Regions from separate parts of the Candidatus Pantoea multigeneris genome, predicted to be linked through region 2. Evidence: predicted binding sites of a transcription regulator. Region 2 holds the regulator's gene; each other region holds the start of a gene.
The links. Region 2 encodes CRP, which controls carbon source genes, mostly activating them, when cyclic AMP is high. Its sites were predicted from a motif close to ATGTGANNNNNNTCACAT; they were not measured.
Positions count from the first base shown of each region.

Region 1 (4,223 bases), on a different contig from region 2:
GAACCTGGTAAGTGAGCAGTTACTATCTGCTAACGGTATTAATCAGCAGGACCTTTACTCTCTGTTAGGGCAGCTTTCAGAACGTCGTCTGGATTATGCTGACCTCTATTTTCAGTCCAGCCTGCATGAATCATGGGTGCTGGAAGATAAAATCATTAAAGATGGCTCATACCATATCGACCAGGGCGTCGGTATTCGCGCCGTCAGCGGTGAAAAAACCGGTTTTGCCTATGCTGACCAAATTACCTTAAACGCGCTGCGCCAGTCTTCTGAAGCGGCACGCAGTATCGTGCGCGAGCAGGGCAACGGCAAGTCTCATACCCTTTCTGCGGTGATCCAGCGCGAGCTGTATCGCCCACTTAATCCGCTCGATAGCCTGACCCGTGAAGATAAAATCGCGCTGCTGCACCGCATCGATAAAGTGGCTCGTGCTGCTGACCCGCGTGTACAGGAAGTGAATGCCAGCCTGACCGGTGTTTATGAGCAAGTATTGGTTGCCGCTACGGATGGCACCCTGGCGGCCGATATCCGTCCGCTGGTTCGCCTCTCAGTCAGCGTGTTGGTTGAGCAAGATGGTAAGCGTGAGCGTGGCTCAAGTGGCGGCGGCGCGCGCGTAGGTTATGAGTTCTTCCTGGCTGATGAAGACGGTGAAGTGCGTGCTGATGCATGGGCGAAAGAAGCGGTGCGTCTGGCACTGGTTAGCCTTTCGGCCGTTGCAGCCCCGGCTGGCGCGTTGCCGGTGGTGTTGGGTGCGGGCTGGCCTGGCGTGTTGTTGCATGAAGCGGTAGGACACGGGCTGGAAGGCGATTTCAACCGCCGTGAAACCTCGGTCTTCAGCGGTAAAATGGGCCAGTTGGTCGCTTCAGAACTCTGTACTGTGGTTGATGATGGCACCATTGAAGGATTGCGTGGCTCACTGGCCGTGGATGACGAAGGTGTACCAGGTCAGTACAACGTACTGATTGAAAACGGCATTCTGAAAGGTTACATGCAGGATAAGCTCAATGCGCGCCTGATGGGTGTCGCGCCGACCGGTAATGGTCGTCGTGAATCTTATGCACATCTGCCAATGCCACGTATGACCAACACCTATATGCTGGCCGGTAAGTCGACGCCACAAGAGATTATCGAAAGCGTGGAGTATGGTCTGTATGCACCAAACTTCGGTGGCGGTCAGGTTGACATCACCTCGGGTAAATTTGTCTTCTCAACGTCAGAAGCGTATCTGATCGAGAAAGGCAAAATTACGACCCCGATCAAAGGTGCAACGCTGATTGGCTCCGGTATTGAAGCCATGCAGCAAATCTCCATGGTGGGTAACGATCTGGCGCTGGACAAAGGCGTTGGCGTTTGCGGTAAAGAGGGACAGAGCGTACCGGTTGGTGTTGGCCAGCCAACGCTGAAGCTCGATAACATTACCGTCGGCGGCACGGCCTGATTTTCCCCCAGAGGCGGCGCTCTGCCGCCTCATTTTAAACTGACACGATGTTGCTGATACTGCTGCGATACAGTGCGGAAATACTCGGTCAGATAATCAATGCATACCTGCACTTTCAACGGCATCTTGTCTTTCTCAGTATACAGCGCGTAGACCGGACGCGGTTCTGACTGATATTTGGGGAACAGAATGTCGATATCCCCCTGGGTTATCTCATCAATCACCCACATCAGTGGCACATAGGCAATGCCGCAGCCCGCTTTCAGCCAACGAATCAGGGTTAATGAGTCATTGGTGACAAACCGCCCCTGCGGTGACAGGCGCGTTACCACACCTTCCGGCGTTATCAGCTCAAAATTATTATCTGGGCGTACGCTGTATTCCAGCCAGGAAAGGTTATCGATATCACTCGGTTTCTCTGGTGTGCCTTGTTTAGCCAGATAGCTGCGTGCGGCGCACACGACCATTGGCATCGCACCGAGGCGGCGTGAAAACAGGCTGGAATTTTCCAGATGGCCAACGCGGATCACTAAATCCAGCCCGTTGGCGATCAGGTCTGGTGCCGGGCTACCGGTCACCAGGTTGACGCTCAGACCGGGATAATCACGCAGCATATTGGTTGTCATATCAGCTAGCACGTTTTGTGCCATGGTGGATGAACTGCCGATACGCAACACACCTATCGGCGTATTGTTGAAAGCATACAGCTGCTCATGCACCTGCGCGGCTTCACCCAACATCCGGCGACAGCCCTGATAATAGATTTTCCCCGCTTCGGTGAGACCGAGGCTGCGGGTGCTTCGATTCAGCAATTTAACTTGTAGGTCATCTTCCAGTTTGGCGACGATCTGGCTGATGGATGAGACGCTAAGATGAAGCTGTCTGGCGGCGGCGGTAAACGAACCTAATTCAACCACTTTGGCGAATACCGACATGCCTTTAAGTCGTTCCATTGTTTACTCTGGCTAAAAAGTGATTTAGCTCACATTAAGTAGAAAAATTATAGTAAGGCGCGTTACTATATGCGTGCCGGGCCCCTCTTCGCTGCTCCGTATATTCTGACGCGTGGTGATTGCCCTTCAGGGCAATGTCGCTAATATCCCTGATGATACGCTATTATTAACCCAGCCGTAGTGAGGTGTTGTGCCATCTCAACATCATAAACCTACCGTGCAGTATTGCGGTGGGCAACTCTGGAGCGTCCGGCGCAGTCAAACTAAGGATCCCTGATGAGCGTGCTTCCGGTTTTTGTCGTGTTTGGGCTCTCTTTCCCGCCCATATTTGTAGAGTTGATCGTTTCACTGTTGTTGTTCTGGTTAGTGAAGCGAGTGCTGACACCCAGCGGTATCTATGACCTTGTCTGGCATCCAGCACTGTTTAACACAGCGCTTTACTGCTGTGTGTTTTACCTGGTATCCCGTCTATTTGTCTGAGGTTTAAGTGAAAACACTAATAAGAAAAATCGCGCGCTACGTGATTACTCTGCTGCTGGTGATCATTGCAATCGTTATCATTTTTCGTGCCTGGTTTTTTTATACAGAATCCCCGTGGACGCGCGATGCTCGCTTTGCCGCTGATGTCGTGGCGATCGCACCGGATGTCACCGGTCTGATCACTGACGTGCCAGTGCGTGATAACCAACTGGTGAAAAAGGGCGACACGCTGTTTGTGGTCGACCGTCCGCGTTACCAGAAAGCGCTGGATGAAGCTCAGGCTGATGTCGAATACTACCAGGCGCTGGTGAACGAGAAACGCCGTGAAGCAACTCGTCGTAATCAACTCGGCACTGCGGCAATGTCGCGTGAAGCTATCGAACAGTCGAACAACGATTTACAAACCAGCGAGCATCAGCTGGCAAAATCCGTGGCAACGCGTGATTTAGCGCAAATCGATCTTGATCGAACCAATATTCGTGCGCCTGCGGATGGCTGGGTAACCAACCTGAATGCCTATCAGGGTGAGTTCATCAACCGTGGCTCTGTAGCCGTGGCCTTGGTGCAGAAGGGCACTTACCATGTGCTGGCTTACCTTGAAGAGACGAAGCTGCACGGCCTGCAACCGGGTTATCGCGCTGAAATCACGCCATTGGGCAGTAACATTGTGCTGCGTGGCACGGTAGAAAGCGTCGCGGCTGGTGTTACCAACAGCAGCAGCAGCGTGGATAGCAAAGGCATGGCAACCGTCGATTCAAACCTGGAGTGGGTGCGTTTAGCGCAGCGCGTTCCAGTGCGAATCCACCTTGATGAGCAGCCTGGTAATCGCTTCCCGGCGGGCACCACGGCAACTGTGGTCATCACCGGTAAAGAAGATCGTAAAGCTGAACATGTTTCTCCAATTGGTAAATTGTTCAATCGGTTACGTGAATTCGGTTAACCGGAGGTGAGATGATTGAGTTTCTCCGCTTCCCGGTTAAGTTGACCTTTGCCTTAGTCTCGGCACTGTTCATTGGATTTCATTTTAATCTGGAAACCCCCCGCTGGGCCGTAATGACGGCGGGGATCGTCGCTGGCGGCACGGCTTTTGCTGCGGGTGGCGATCCCTACTCCGGTGCGCTGCGTTATCGTGGCATTCTGCGTATTATCGGTACTTTTATTGGCTCAATTGCCGCGGTAACTATCATGATCGCGACGGTGCGTGCACCCGCGATTATGCTGCTACTGTGTTGTATTTGGGCCGGTGTCTGTGTCTGGGTCTCTTCGTTAATTAAAGTCGAAAACTCCTATGCGTTGGGGCTGGCAGGTTATACCGCATTAATTATTGTGATCACGGCTGATGCCAGTGGCGC
Region 1 is NZ_VWXF01000002.1:443,045-447,267, reverse strand. Features, by position in the region: gene tldD (metalloprotease TldD) at 1-1,438, shown strand, start outside; gene aaeR (HTH-type transcriptional activator AaeR) at 1,468-2,391, opposite strand; gene aaeX (p-hydroxybenzoic acid efflux pump operon protein AaeX) at 2,668-2,871, shown strand; gene aaeA (p-hydroxybenzoic acid efflux pump subunit AaeA) at 2,879-3,811, shown strand; gene aaeB (p-hydroxybenzoic acid efflux pump subunit AaeB) at 3,823-4,223, shown strand, end outside.
Region 1: aaeR (HTH-type transcriptional activator AaeR) is a predicted target of CRP. The motif match lies at 2,409-2,426, and genes of this name have one in related genera.

Region 2 (4,223 bases):
CGTAAAACTTGCGGGTGAACAGGTAGCTGACAAAGGTAATCACCAGCATGGTCAGCAGCACCAGCGACTCCGCAACCGCAAAGTGAAGGCTGGCGGCGGCAATCACCAGACCGGCAAACGTACCCGCAGCCCGGTGTTGAATCCTGACCTGTGTGGCTTTATAGCCATTCTGGCTGACGAACATGATGGTCATCAGAATCCAGTAAGGTTTGGGTGCGTTGAACAGTAACCCCAGACTGGCACCAAACATCAGCATCACGGCAAAGCGCCCGGCGGTGCGCAGCGCTGAGGAGCGCCACGACAAGTAGCTACGCAGCGCAGGGAGCAGTGGCAGACGGCGCTGGCGGTCTGCCATCAGGTCTCGGGAATAGAGTGGTTTTTGGGTGCGCAGTACCCGGGCAATCCGGTTGAAGTGATAGAGGCAAAAGCTTCCCACCGGATTCCCCGGATGTTGACGGGCGATCTTTTCCAGCGCACCCAGCTGCTTATCCATGTTAAAGCGGTCTGGTAGCTGATGGTAAAGGATGTCATCGGCCAGCAGGCGCAAGCGGGCAGAGATGGTTTTCGCATTCCAGCGGATAACCGCTTCAGCGTGGCTCTGTTCGACCAGTTTCTGCACCTCTTCGGGCTGATGCAGGCTGACGGAGATATGTTCCTGTAAATCCAGCGCGACCTGGAACGCCCGTTTCAGACGTTGGTGGCTGTTGTTGCGACTGGCGGCCAGCATGTGCATCTGCTGATAGCAGGTATTCATCAAATCAACGGCTTTTTGCTGGCGAGCCAACAGCGGTGGCAGCGCCTTTTCCGGATCGGTGAGCTGGGTCAGCAGGGTATATTTAGCATCGCAGTAGTCTGCCAGTTCGCGGTACAGCAGGCTGAGGGACTCGCGCAGCGGCTGCTCTTTCCATAGCCAGAACCAGAGCCAGTTAAACAAGCCGTACCATAACGTTCCGCCAATGTAGAGCAGCGGAGGAACCCAGATCGGCAGGCGGCCAATCAGGCTGAGGGTAAAAATAGCCGCAATCAGTGTGCCGGGAAGCAGTCGGGCATGCAGTGGGCTGATCTCCCCTAAGACGCCGAGTAGCAACGGAAGTGCAAACAGAATGGCAGGTAATGGCACATTCTTCAGCAGCAAAAATTGCATCAGCAGGCTGGCGCTGGCAAACAGGCTACCGCCGACGATCAGACGTTTAAAGAAGCGTTTATGCGGGGTATCGAGGCCAGCGATGTTACAACAGGCAGGCACGAGCGAGAAAAGCAGGCCTTTTTGCAGATCGCCAAATAGCCAACCCAGGGCCACAGGTAAGCACAGCACTAACGTCTGGCGCAGGGCATAGTTAACTTCGGGGTGATAGATGATTCGACGCCACATCAGCTCATCATAAATAATGACGGCGCGAGGAGAGCCTCGCGCCGTAAATCAGAAAATATTAGCGGGTGCCGTAAACGACGATCGTTTTGCCGTGCGCGGAGATCAAATTCTGATCTTCCAACATTTTCAGAATGCGCCCGACCGTTTCACGCGAGCAGCCAACAATTTGCCCGATTTCCTGACGGGTAATTTTAATTTGCATGCCGTCTGGGTGGGTCATTGCATCGGGTTGTTTCGCCAGGTTGAGTAGCGTCTGAGCAATACGCCCGGTCACATCAAGGAAAGCAAGGTTACCGACTTTCTCTGAAGTCACCTGCAGGCGACGCGCCATCTGAGAAGAGAGGCGCATTAAAATATCTGGATTTACCTGAATTAACTGACGGAATTTCTTGTAAGAAATTTCAGCGACTTCACAGGCTGTTTTCGCCCGAACCCAGGCACTACGCTCCTGACCTTCTTCAAACAGGCCAAGCTCACCGATAAAGTCGCCCTGGTTGAGATAAGAGAGGATCATCTCTTTCCCTTCTTCGTCCTTGATAAGAACGGCGACAGAACCTTTAACGATGTAGTAAAGCGTTTCCGCCTTTTCGCCCTGATGAATCAGGGTGCTTTTGGATGGGTATTTGTGAATATGGCAATGGGACAGGAACCATTCGAGTGTAGGGTCTGTTTGCGGTTTGCCGAGAACCATTCGCGATCATCCTCTATTGTAATCGTGCCCAAAATACAGGGAGGGTAGCCCTGACAGGCGTTGAAATCATCAACCGTTTTCCAGTATGGGAAATTATGTCGGGGAAATATAAGCATCGCCCCGTTTTCGCCTTTATGTGACGAAAAATATTTTCATCTCTGTTTGTAGCACAGCTTTTGCCGACTGTCTTGTGTTGTCTCGCTTCAGCTGCAACGAGGTGGGTCTGGGTTCGGAGGCGATTGCTGTTTGTCAGGGAGAGGCGTACTCTGGCGGCAAATCGACCTCTGGAGTAAGTAACATGCAGGCAAGAGTAAAGTGGGTAGAGGGGCTGACCTTTCTCGGTGAGTCTTCTTCAGGCCATCAGATTATTATGGACGGGAATTCCGGCGATAAAGCGCCAAGCCCAATGGAACTGGTACTGATGTCCGCAGGCGGATGTAGCGCCATCGACGTGGTTTCCATTCTGCAGAAAGGGCGTCATGACGTGAGCAATTGCGAAGTGAAGCTGACCTCAGAACGCCGTGAAGAAGCACCGCGTATTTTCATCCATATTAATCTGCACTTTATCGTCACCGGTAAAGATCTCAGTGATAAAGCGGTAGCGCGGGCGGTGGATCTCTCTGCCGAGAAGTACTGCTCAGTGGCGATTATGCTCGGCAAAGGCGTAGAAATAACCCACAGCTATGAAGTGATTGCGGCTTAAGCCACACCTCGACCTTGCATCAGACGCTGCACCAGCGGCGTCATGATCAGCTCCATTGCCAGCCCCATTTTGCCGCCCGGTACGACCAACGTATTAATGTGCGAGATAAACGAGCCCTGAATCATCGCCAGCAGATAGGGGAAATCAATATCTTCCAGATCGCGGAAATGAATCACGACAAAACTTTCATCCAGTGAGGGGATTTCTCGCGCCGCAAACGGGTTTGAGGTATCGACAGTGGGCACGCGCTGGAAGTTAATGTGCGTGCGCGAGAACTGTGGGGTGATGAAGTTAATGTAGTCTTCCATCGAACGCACCACGGACTCCATCACGGCTTCACGCGAGTGGCCGCGCTCGCTGGTATCGCGGATCAGCTTTTGAATCCACTCCAGGTTAACGATAGGGACGACTCCCACCAGTAAATCCACCTGCCCGGCAACGTCGTGATTCTGTGCGACCACGCCACCATGTAATCCTTCATAAAACAGGACATCGGTGTTTTGCGGGAGCGGCTGCCACGGCGTAAAGGTGCCTGGCACCTGGTTCCAGGGTACGGCTTCATCGTAGGTATGCAGATACTTACGCGATTGTCCCTGACCGCTGCGGCCATATTCGGCGAGTGTGCTTTCCAGTAAGCCGAAGTCGTTGGCCTCTGGGCCGAAATAGCTGATGTGTTTACCCATATCGCGCGCTTTGCGAATCGCCATGTCCATTTCAGGGCGAGTAAAGCGATGGAAGCTATCCCCTTCCAGCGTGGCGGCCTGTAGCTGTAGCTGCTGAAAAATCTTGCGAAAGGCGAGGCTGGTGGTGGTTGTGCCTGCGCCACTGGAACCGGTCACGGCGATAATCGGATGCCTGGCAGACATAAATGGATTCCCTGTTAAGTCAGACGATGTGCATTGTTAACACGAAATGCGGGCGGATGCTATCCGCCACGAAACTCAGAACGCGGCATAATATTGACGCTTTCGTGCAGTTCTGACCACACCAAAACCACCTCACCACTCGCCAACTGGCGACGCACATCATCCACTTTTTGTGTCAGGCTGCGTTCCTGTAAGCCGTAGTCTGTGCCTTCGCGCAGCACAAAGCTTTCGATCAGGTTCGTCAGGGTATCGGGGTCAATTTGTTGCCAGGGAATAATCATGTTGTTGCTTCCAGCCAGGGAGTAAGCCACTGCGGCACCCGCTGTTCTAGCCACATTTGTGGGCGACGCAGGCTACCGCCAACGAAGCCAACGTGGCCGCCGTGAGTGGTGAGTTGATAAGTGGTGCTGGCCGATAGCTGTTCATGGCTGGGGATCACCGCATCGGTCATAAAGGGATCGTCTTTCGCATGAATGATCAGCAGCGGCGTTTCGATCTGCTTGAGCAATGGCATGGCACTGGCACGGCGGTAGTAATCACCAGCATCGACAAAGCCGTGCGCCCGTGAAGTGACCGCATCATCAAAGTCGC
Region 2 is NZ_VWXF01000013.1:23,117-27,339, reverse strand. Features, by position in the region: gene F3J40_RS21765 (YccS/YhfK family putative transporter) at 1-1,372, opposite strand, end outside; gene crp (cAMP-activated global transcriptional regulator CRP) at 1,431-2,063, opposite strand; gene F3J40_RS21755 (OsmC family protein) at 2,362-2,766, shown strand; gene F3J40_RS21750 (phosphoribulokinase) at 2,763-3,632, opposite strand; gene F3J40_RS21745 (YheU family protein) at 3,692-3,913, opposite strand; gene F3J40_RS21740 (hydrolase) at 3,910-4,223, opposite strand, start outside.

Region 3 (4,223 bases), on a different contig from region 2:
TTTTTAAGCGCCGGGCTGATACCTGCGGGCTGGAGGAAATGACGCCACACATCCAGGCGCTGGCGCTGAACCGGGTAAATCATCAACACTTCATCGGCTAAATCTTCCGGGGTAATCACGTCTTTTTGTGCCAGCGGATGGTCAGGAGCCAATACCAGGCGCACTTCGAAATCAAACATTGGCGTGTAGTGGAGACCACTGCGCGGCAGGATATCGGAAGTCAGTACAATATCCAGCTCGCCCTGTTGCAGCGCGGGCTGGGGATCAAACGTCACGCCGGATTTGAAATCCACCACCACTTGCGGCCAGCTGAGGCGGAAATTATTCAGCGCTGGCGTCAGCCACTGAATACAGCTGTGACACTCAATGGCAATGCGCAGCGTGGTCTGGTGCGGCTCATGACAGGCCTGAAGTGCCTGCTGAATCTGCGGCAGGATCTGCTCAGCTAGCTGCAACAAAATCTCGCCCTGCTGGGTAAAACGCAGCGGCTGGCTTTTACGCACAAACAGGCGAAAGCCCAGACGCTGTTCCAGATCGCTGAACTGGTGAGAGAGGGCTGATTGAGTCTGGTGCAGCTGTGCGGCGGCGGCAGCCAGAGAGCCAGTATTTCGCAGTGCCTGCAGCGTTCGCAGATGCTTGAGTTCGATCATGAGGGTCCTTCACATGCAGAGTGAACATTTTGCGCTTGAGGAGCATACAGTACGCGCAGATTATAGCGGTGTAAACATCTGGACGTCTAAACCATGCCTGGATAGCACACCGCGTTCCCTGTCAGGCCGCTTAAGAGATAATTTTAAGCCAGATGTGGTGTCTCGGCGAAGGCCGAAAATCATTGGATAGGGGACAGGGGGGCAATCCGCGAGGTGAGATCGTCTGATACGTTGGGTAAATCTTGGGGCGCAATGCGCCCCCTTTTTTATGCTACGCCGTACTGTTTAAACCATGCCAGCATACGCTGCCAGCCATCCTGCGCCGATTCAGCGTGATAGCTTGGACGGTAGTCGGCATTGAAAGCGTGACCGGCATCGGGATAGACCACTATCTCCGCTTTAGCATTAGCCGCGTGGAGTGCCTGGCGCATCAGTTCCACACCTTCGAGTGGAATGCCATCGTCCTGGCCGCCGTACAGACCCAGTACCGGTGCGTTTAAATCAACCGCCACATCGATGGGGTGTTTTTGCTGTTTCAGGGTTTTATCGCCCACCAGCCGTCCATACCAGGCGACTGCGGCTTTCAATTGAGGGTTGTGCGCGGCATAGAGCCAGCTAATACGGCCTCCCCAGCAGAAGCCGGTGATCGCCAGACGGCGAATATCGCCACCGTGTTTTGCTGCCCAGTTCGCAACGTGGTCGAGATCCGACAACACCTGGCTATCAGGCACTTTGCTGACCAGCTCTTTAAGCAGCGTAGGGATATCAGCGTACTCGCCTGGATCACCTTCGCGGAAATAGAGCTCAGGGGCAACGGCCAGATAGCCTTCCAGCGCCAGGCGGCGGCACAGATCGCGAATGTGTTCATGCACGCCGAAAATCTCCTGCACCACCATGACAACCGGCAGCGGACCTGCGGCATCTTTCGGTTTGGCAAAGTAAGCTGGCATGTTTTCACCCTGGCTTGCGACCGAGGTTTCACCAGCCTGAATAGCCTCACTGGTGGTGGTAATGGTGGTTGCGGCGATGGGGTGAACGGCGGGAGCAAAGCCACCCGGCGCAGATTTCTGTGCCATATTATCTTCGGTTTTCATGATGTTCTCCGTGCGAGCAAAGGCGAAGTCAGGTAACTATAGCCTGGCCTGTTTGGTCGGTGGCCAGGTCGGGTACAGCGTTTGTAGAGTAAGGTGCATACTTCTCTTTATCATCGCCAGACTCTATTCACAGCGCAGCTTGTGGCAAAATCAGCAACATGGCGATTGAAATGTGATTCAGATCTCATTTCAATGTATACGTCTGATATGTTTCACTACTTATGGCGATATTAGTCACATTTTACTGCGTTGTGCTGACGTAGAGTGGCGCACATCTTTTCCCGTTATCAGGAGTCCGTTATGGCCCAGTCCGATGTATTTCATTTAGGCATTACCCGCGCCGATCTGCAGGGCGCAACGCTGGCGATTGTGCCCGGCGATCCTGAGCGCGTGAAAAAAATTGCAGCGCTGATGGATGAACCCGAGCATCTTGCTTCTCACCGCGAATTCACCACCTGGCGCGCTAAGCTGGATGGTAAACCGGTGGTGGTCTGTTCAACGGGCATTGGTGGCCCATCGACCTCCATCGCGGTGGAGGAGTTGGCGCAGCTGGGCGTACGTACTTTCTTGCGCGTGGGCACCACGGGTGCCATCCAGCCGGGAATCAACGTGGGTGATGTGCTGGTAACGACCGCCGCTGTTCGCCTTGATGGTGCGAGCCTGCACTTCGCGCCAATGGAGTTCCCCGCTGTTGCTGATTTCACCTGTACCACGGCATTAGTGGCCGCTGCACAGGCAAGCGGCGCGGCAACACACATTGGTGTTACCGCCTCTTCTGACACTTTCTATCCTGGCCAGGAACGTTACGACACCTTCTCCGGTCGCGTGGTGAATCGCTTCCAGGGTTCAATGAAAGAGTGGCAGCAGATGGGCGTCCTTAACTATGAGATGGAATCTGCTACGCTGTTAACCATGTGCGCCAGCCAGGGGCTGCGTGCCGGGATGGTGGCGGGAGTGATCGTCAATCGCACCCAGAAAGAGATCCCTGATGCTGTCACCATGAAACAAACGGAAAGTGCTGCGGTGAGCATTGTGGTCGAGGCCGCGCGTCGCCTGTTGTGATGCGTATTAAAGCCTGACGCACCGTGCCCGCTTTGACGGAGACCGACCATGCGTTCAGGCTTTACCTCTCGCCCTGCGGCGAATCCCCGCGATCTGCAAGCGCGTGTGGAGCAGTCCGCTGCCCGTTTTCGCCATGCGATGGCGCAGGAAGATTACCCCACCGCCCTGAAAAGCTGTGAAGAGGTGCTGCGCGTAATGCCGCACCAGATGCAGGTGCTGAGTGATTATGCACTGTGTCAGATGCGTCTTGGTCAGTATCCCAAAGCCTATAAAACCTATCTGAAAATCTTGCAGGCTCCCCCCGCTCAGCAGGCGCAGGCGTCAGAAACCTGGCGTGATGGTCTGGCGGAAGTCTGTGGCTGGTTACAAAAGCCTGAAGAGGTGCGACGTTACGGCCTTGCAGCACTGCAACACGCCGATGACCGTTTTCGAGGTGGCCCGCGTGTCGCCTTTCCCTCCGCGCAGCCCGCCCCATTTGATGCCACTCGTCCGCAGCAAAACATCATCGCCTTCAGCCTGTATGGCGGTCAGCCTCGTTACTGTGAGACGTTGATTCGTAACGTGGAAGTGGCACCCGATCTGTTTCCTGGCTGGCGCTGCCGCGTTTATCTGGATGATTCGGTTCCCGACCATGTCTGGCAGCGCTTACAGTTGCCTCACGTGGAGCTCGTGGATATGTCGCAGGAAAAGCACATTTTCCCGACGCTGTGGCGTTTTCTGGTGCTGGATGATGCCAGCGTGCAACGCTTTATCGTTCGCGACGCAGATTCATTGCTCTCTGAGCGTGAAGCGGCGGCAGTGAACGCCTGGCTGGCTTCTCCTTTCTGGTTCCATCACATGCGCGACTACTTTACGCACACGGAGTTGCTGCTGGCCGGCATGTGGGGAGGATGCAATGGCGTATTCCAGCAGGTTGAGCAGTCGATGAGAGATTTCATTACTCAGTACGCTGGCAGTGCGCGTTACACCGACCAGTATTTTCTCAAGCAAGCACTCTGGCCCACCGTGCGGGAGAGCCTCCTGAGCCACGATGAGCTCTTTGGCTTTCATCAGGCACAGCCCTGGCCCCAGCATGCCCCCATCCGCTGGCAGACTGACCGTTTTCACGTTGGCAGCAATGCGGGCTTTGCCAGCATGACGGGGCCGGTGGCGAGTGAAGGCGATCAGCAGCAGGTGGAGCTGAGCTGGCAGGGGAGAAGTTGGGTGTATGCCGCACGGGTAAAACAAAATCAATGGCATCTGCCGCTGCCGTTTTTCCTGATAGATGCCTGGAAAGCCGGCGAGCTCACCGTAAGAACACTTTGATTAGCAAAGATTTATCTGGACATTCATACAGTGCCACTCTACCTTTTTTCTCAGCGCAGCAAGCGGTAGGGGAAGCAGAATGGACAGTCAGATAATGATCGGTGCCTGCCTG
Region 3 is NZ_VWXF01000016.1:17,828-22,050, reverse strand. Features, by position in the region: gene metR (HTH-type transcriptional regulator MetR) at 1-650, opposite strand, end outside; gene F3J40_RS23395 (dienelactone hydrolase family protein) at 917-1,744, opposite strand; gene udp (uridine phosphorylase) at 2,045-2,806, shown strand; gene F3J40_RS23385 (tetratricopeptide repeat protein) at 2,855-4,111, shown strand; gene rmuC (DNA recombination protein RmuC) at 4,191-4,223, shown strand, end outside.
Region 3: udp (uridine phosphorylase) is a predicted target of CRP. The motif match lies at 1,915-1,932, and genes of this name have one in related genera.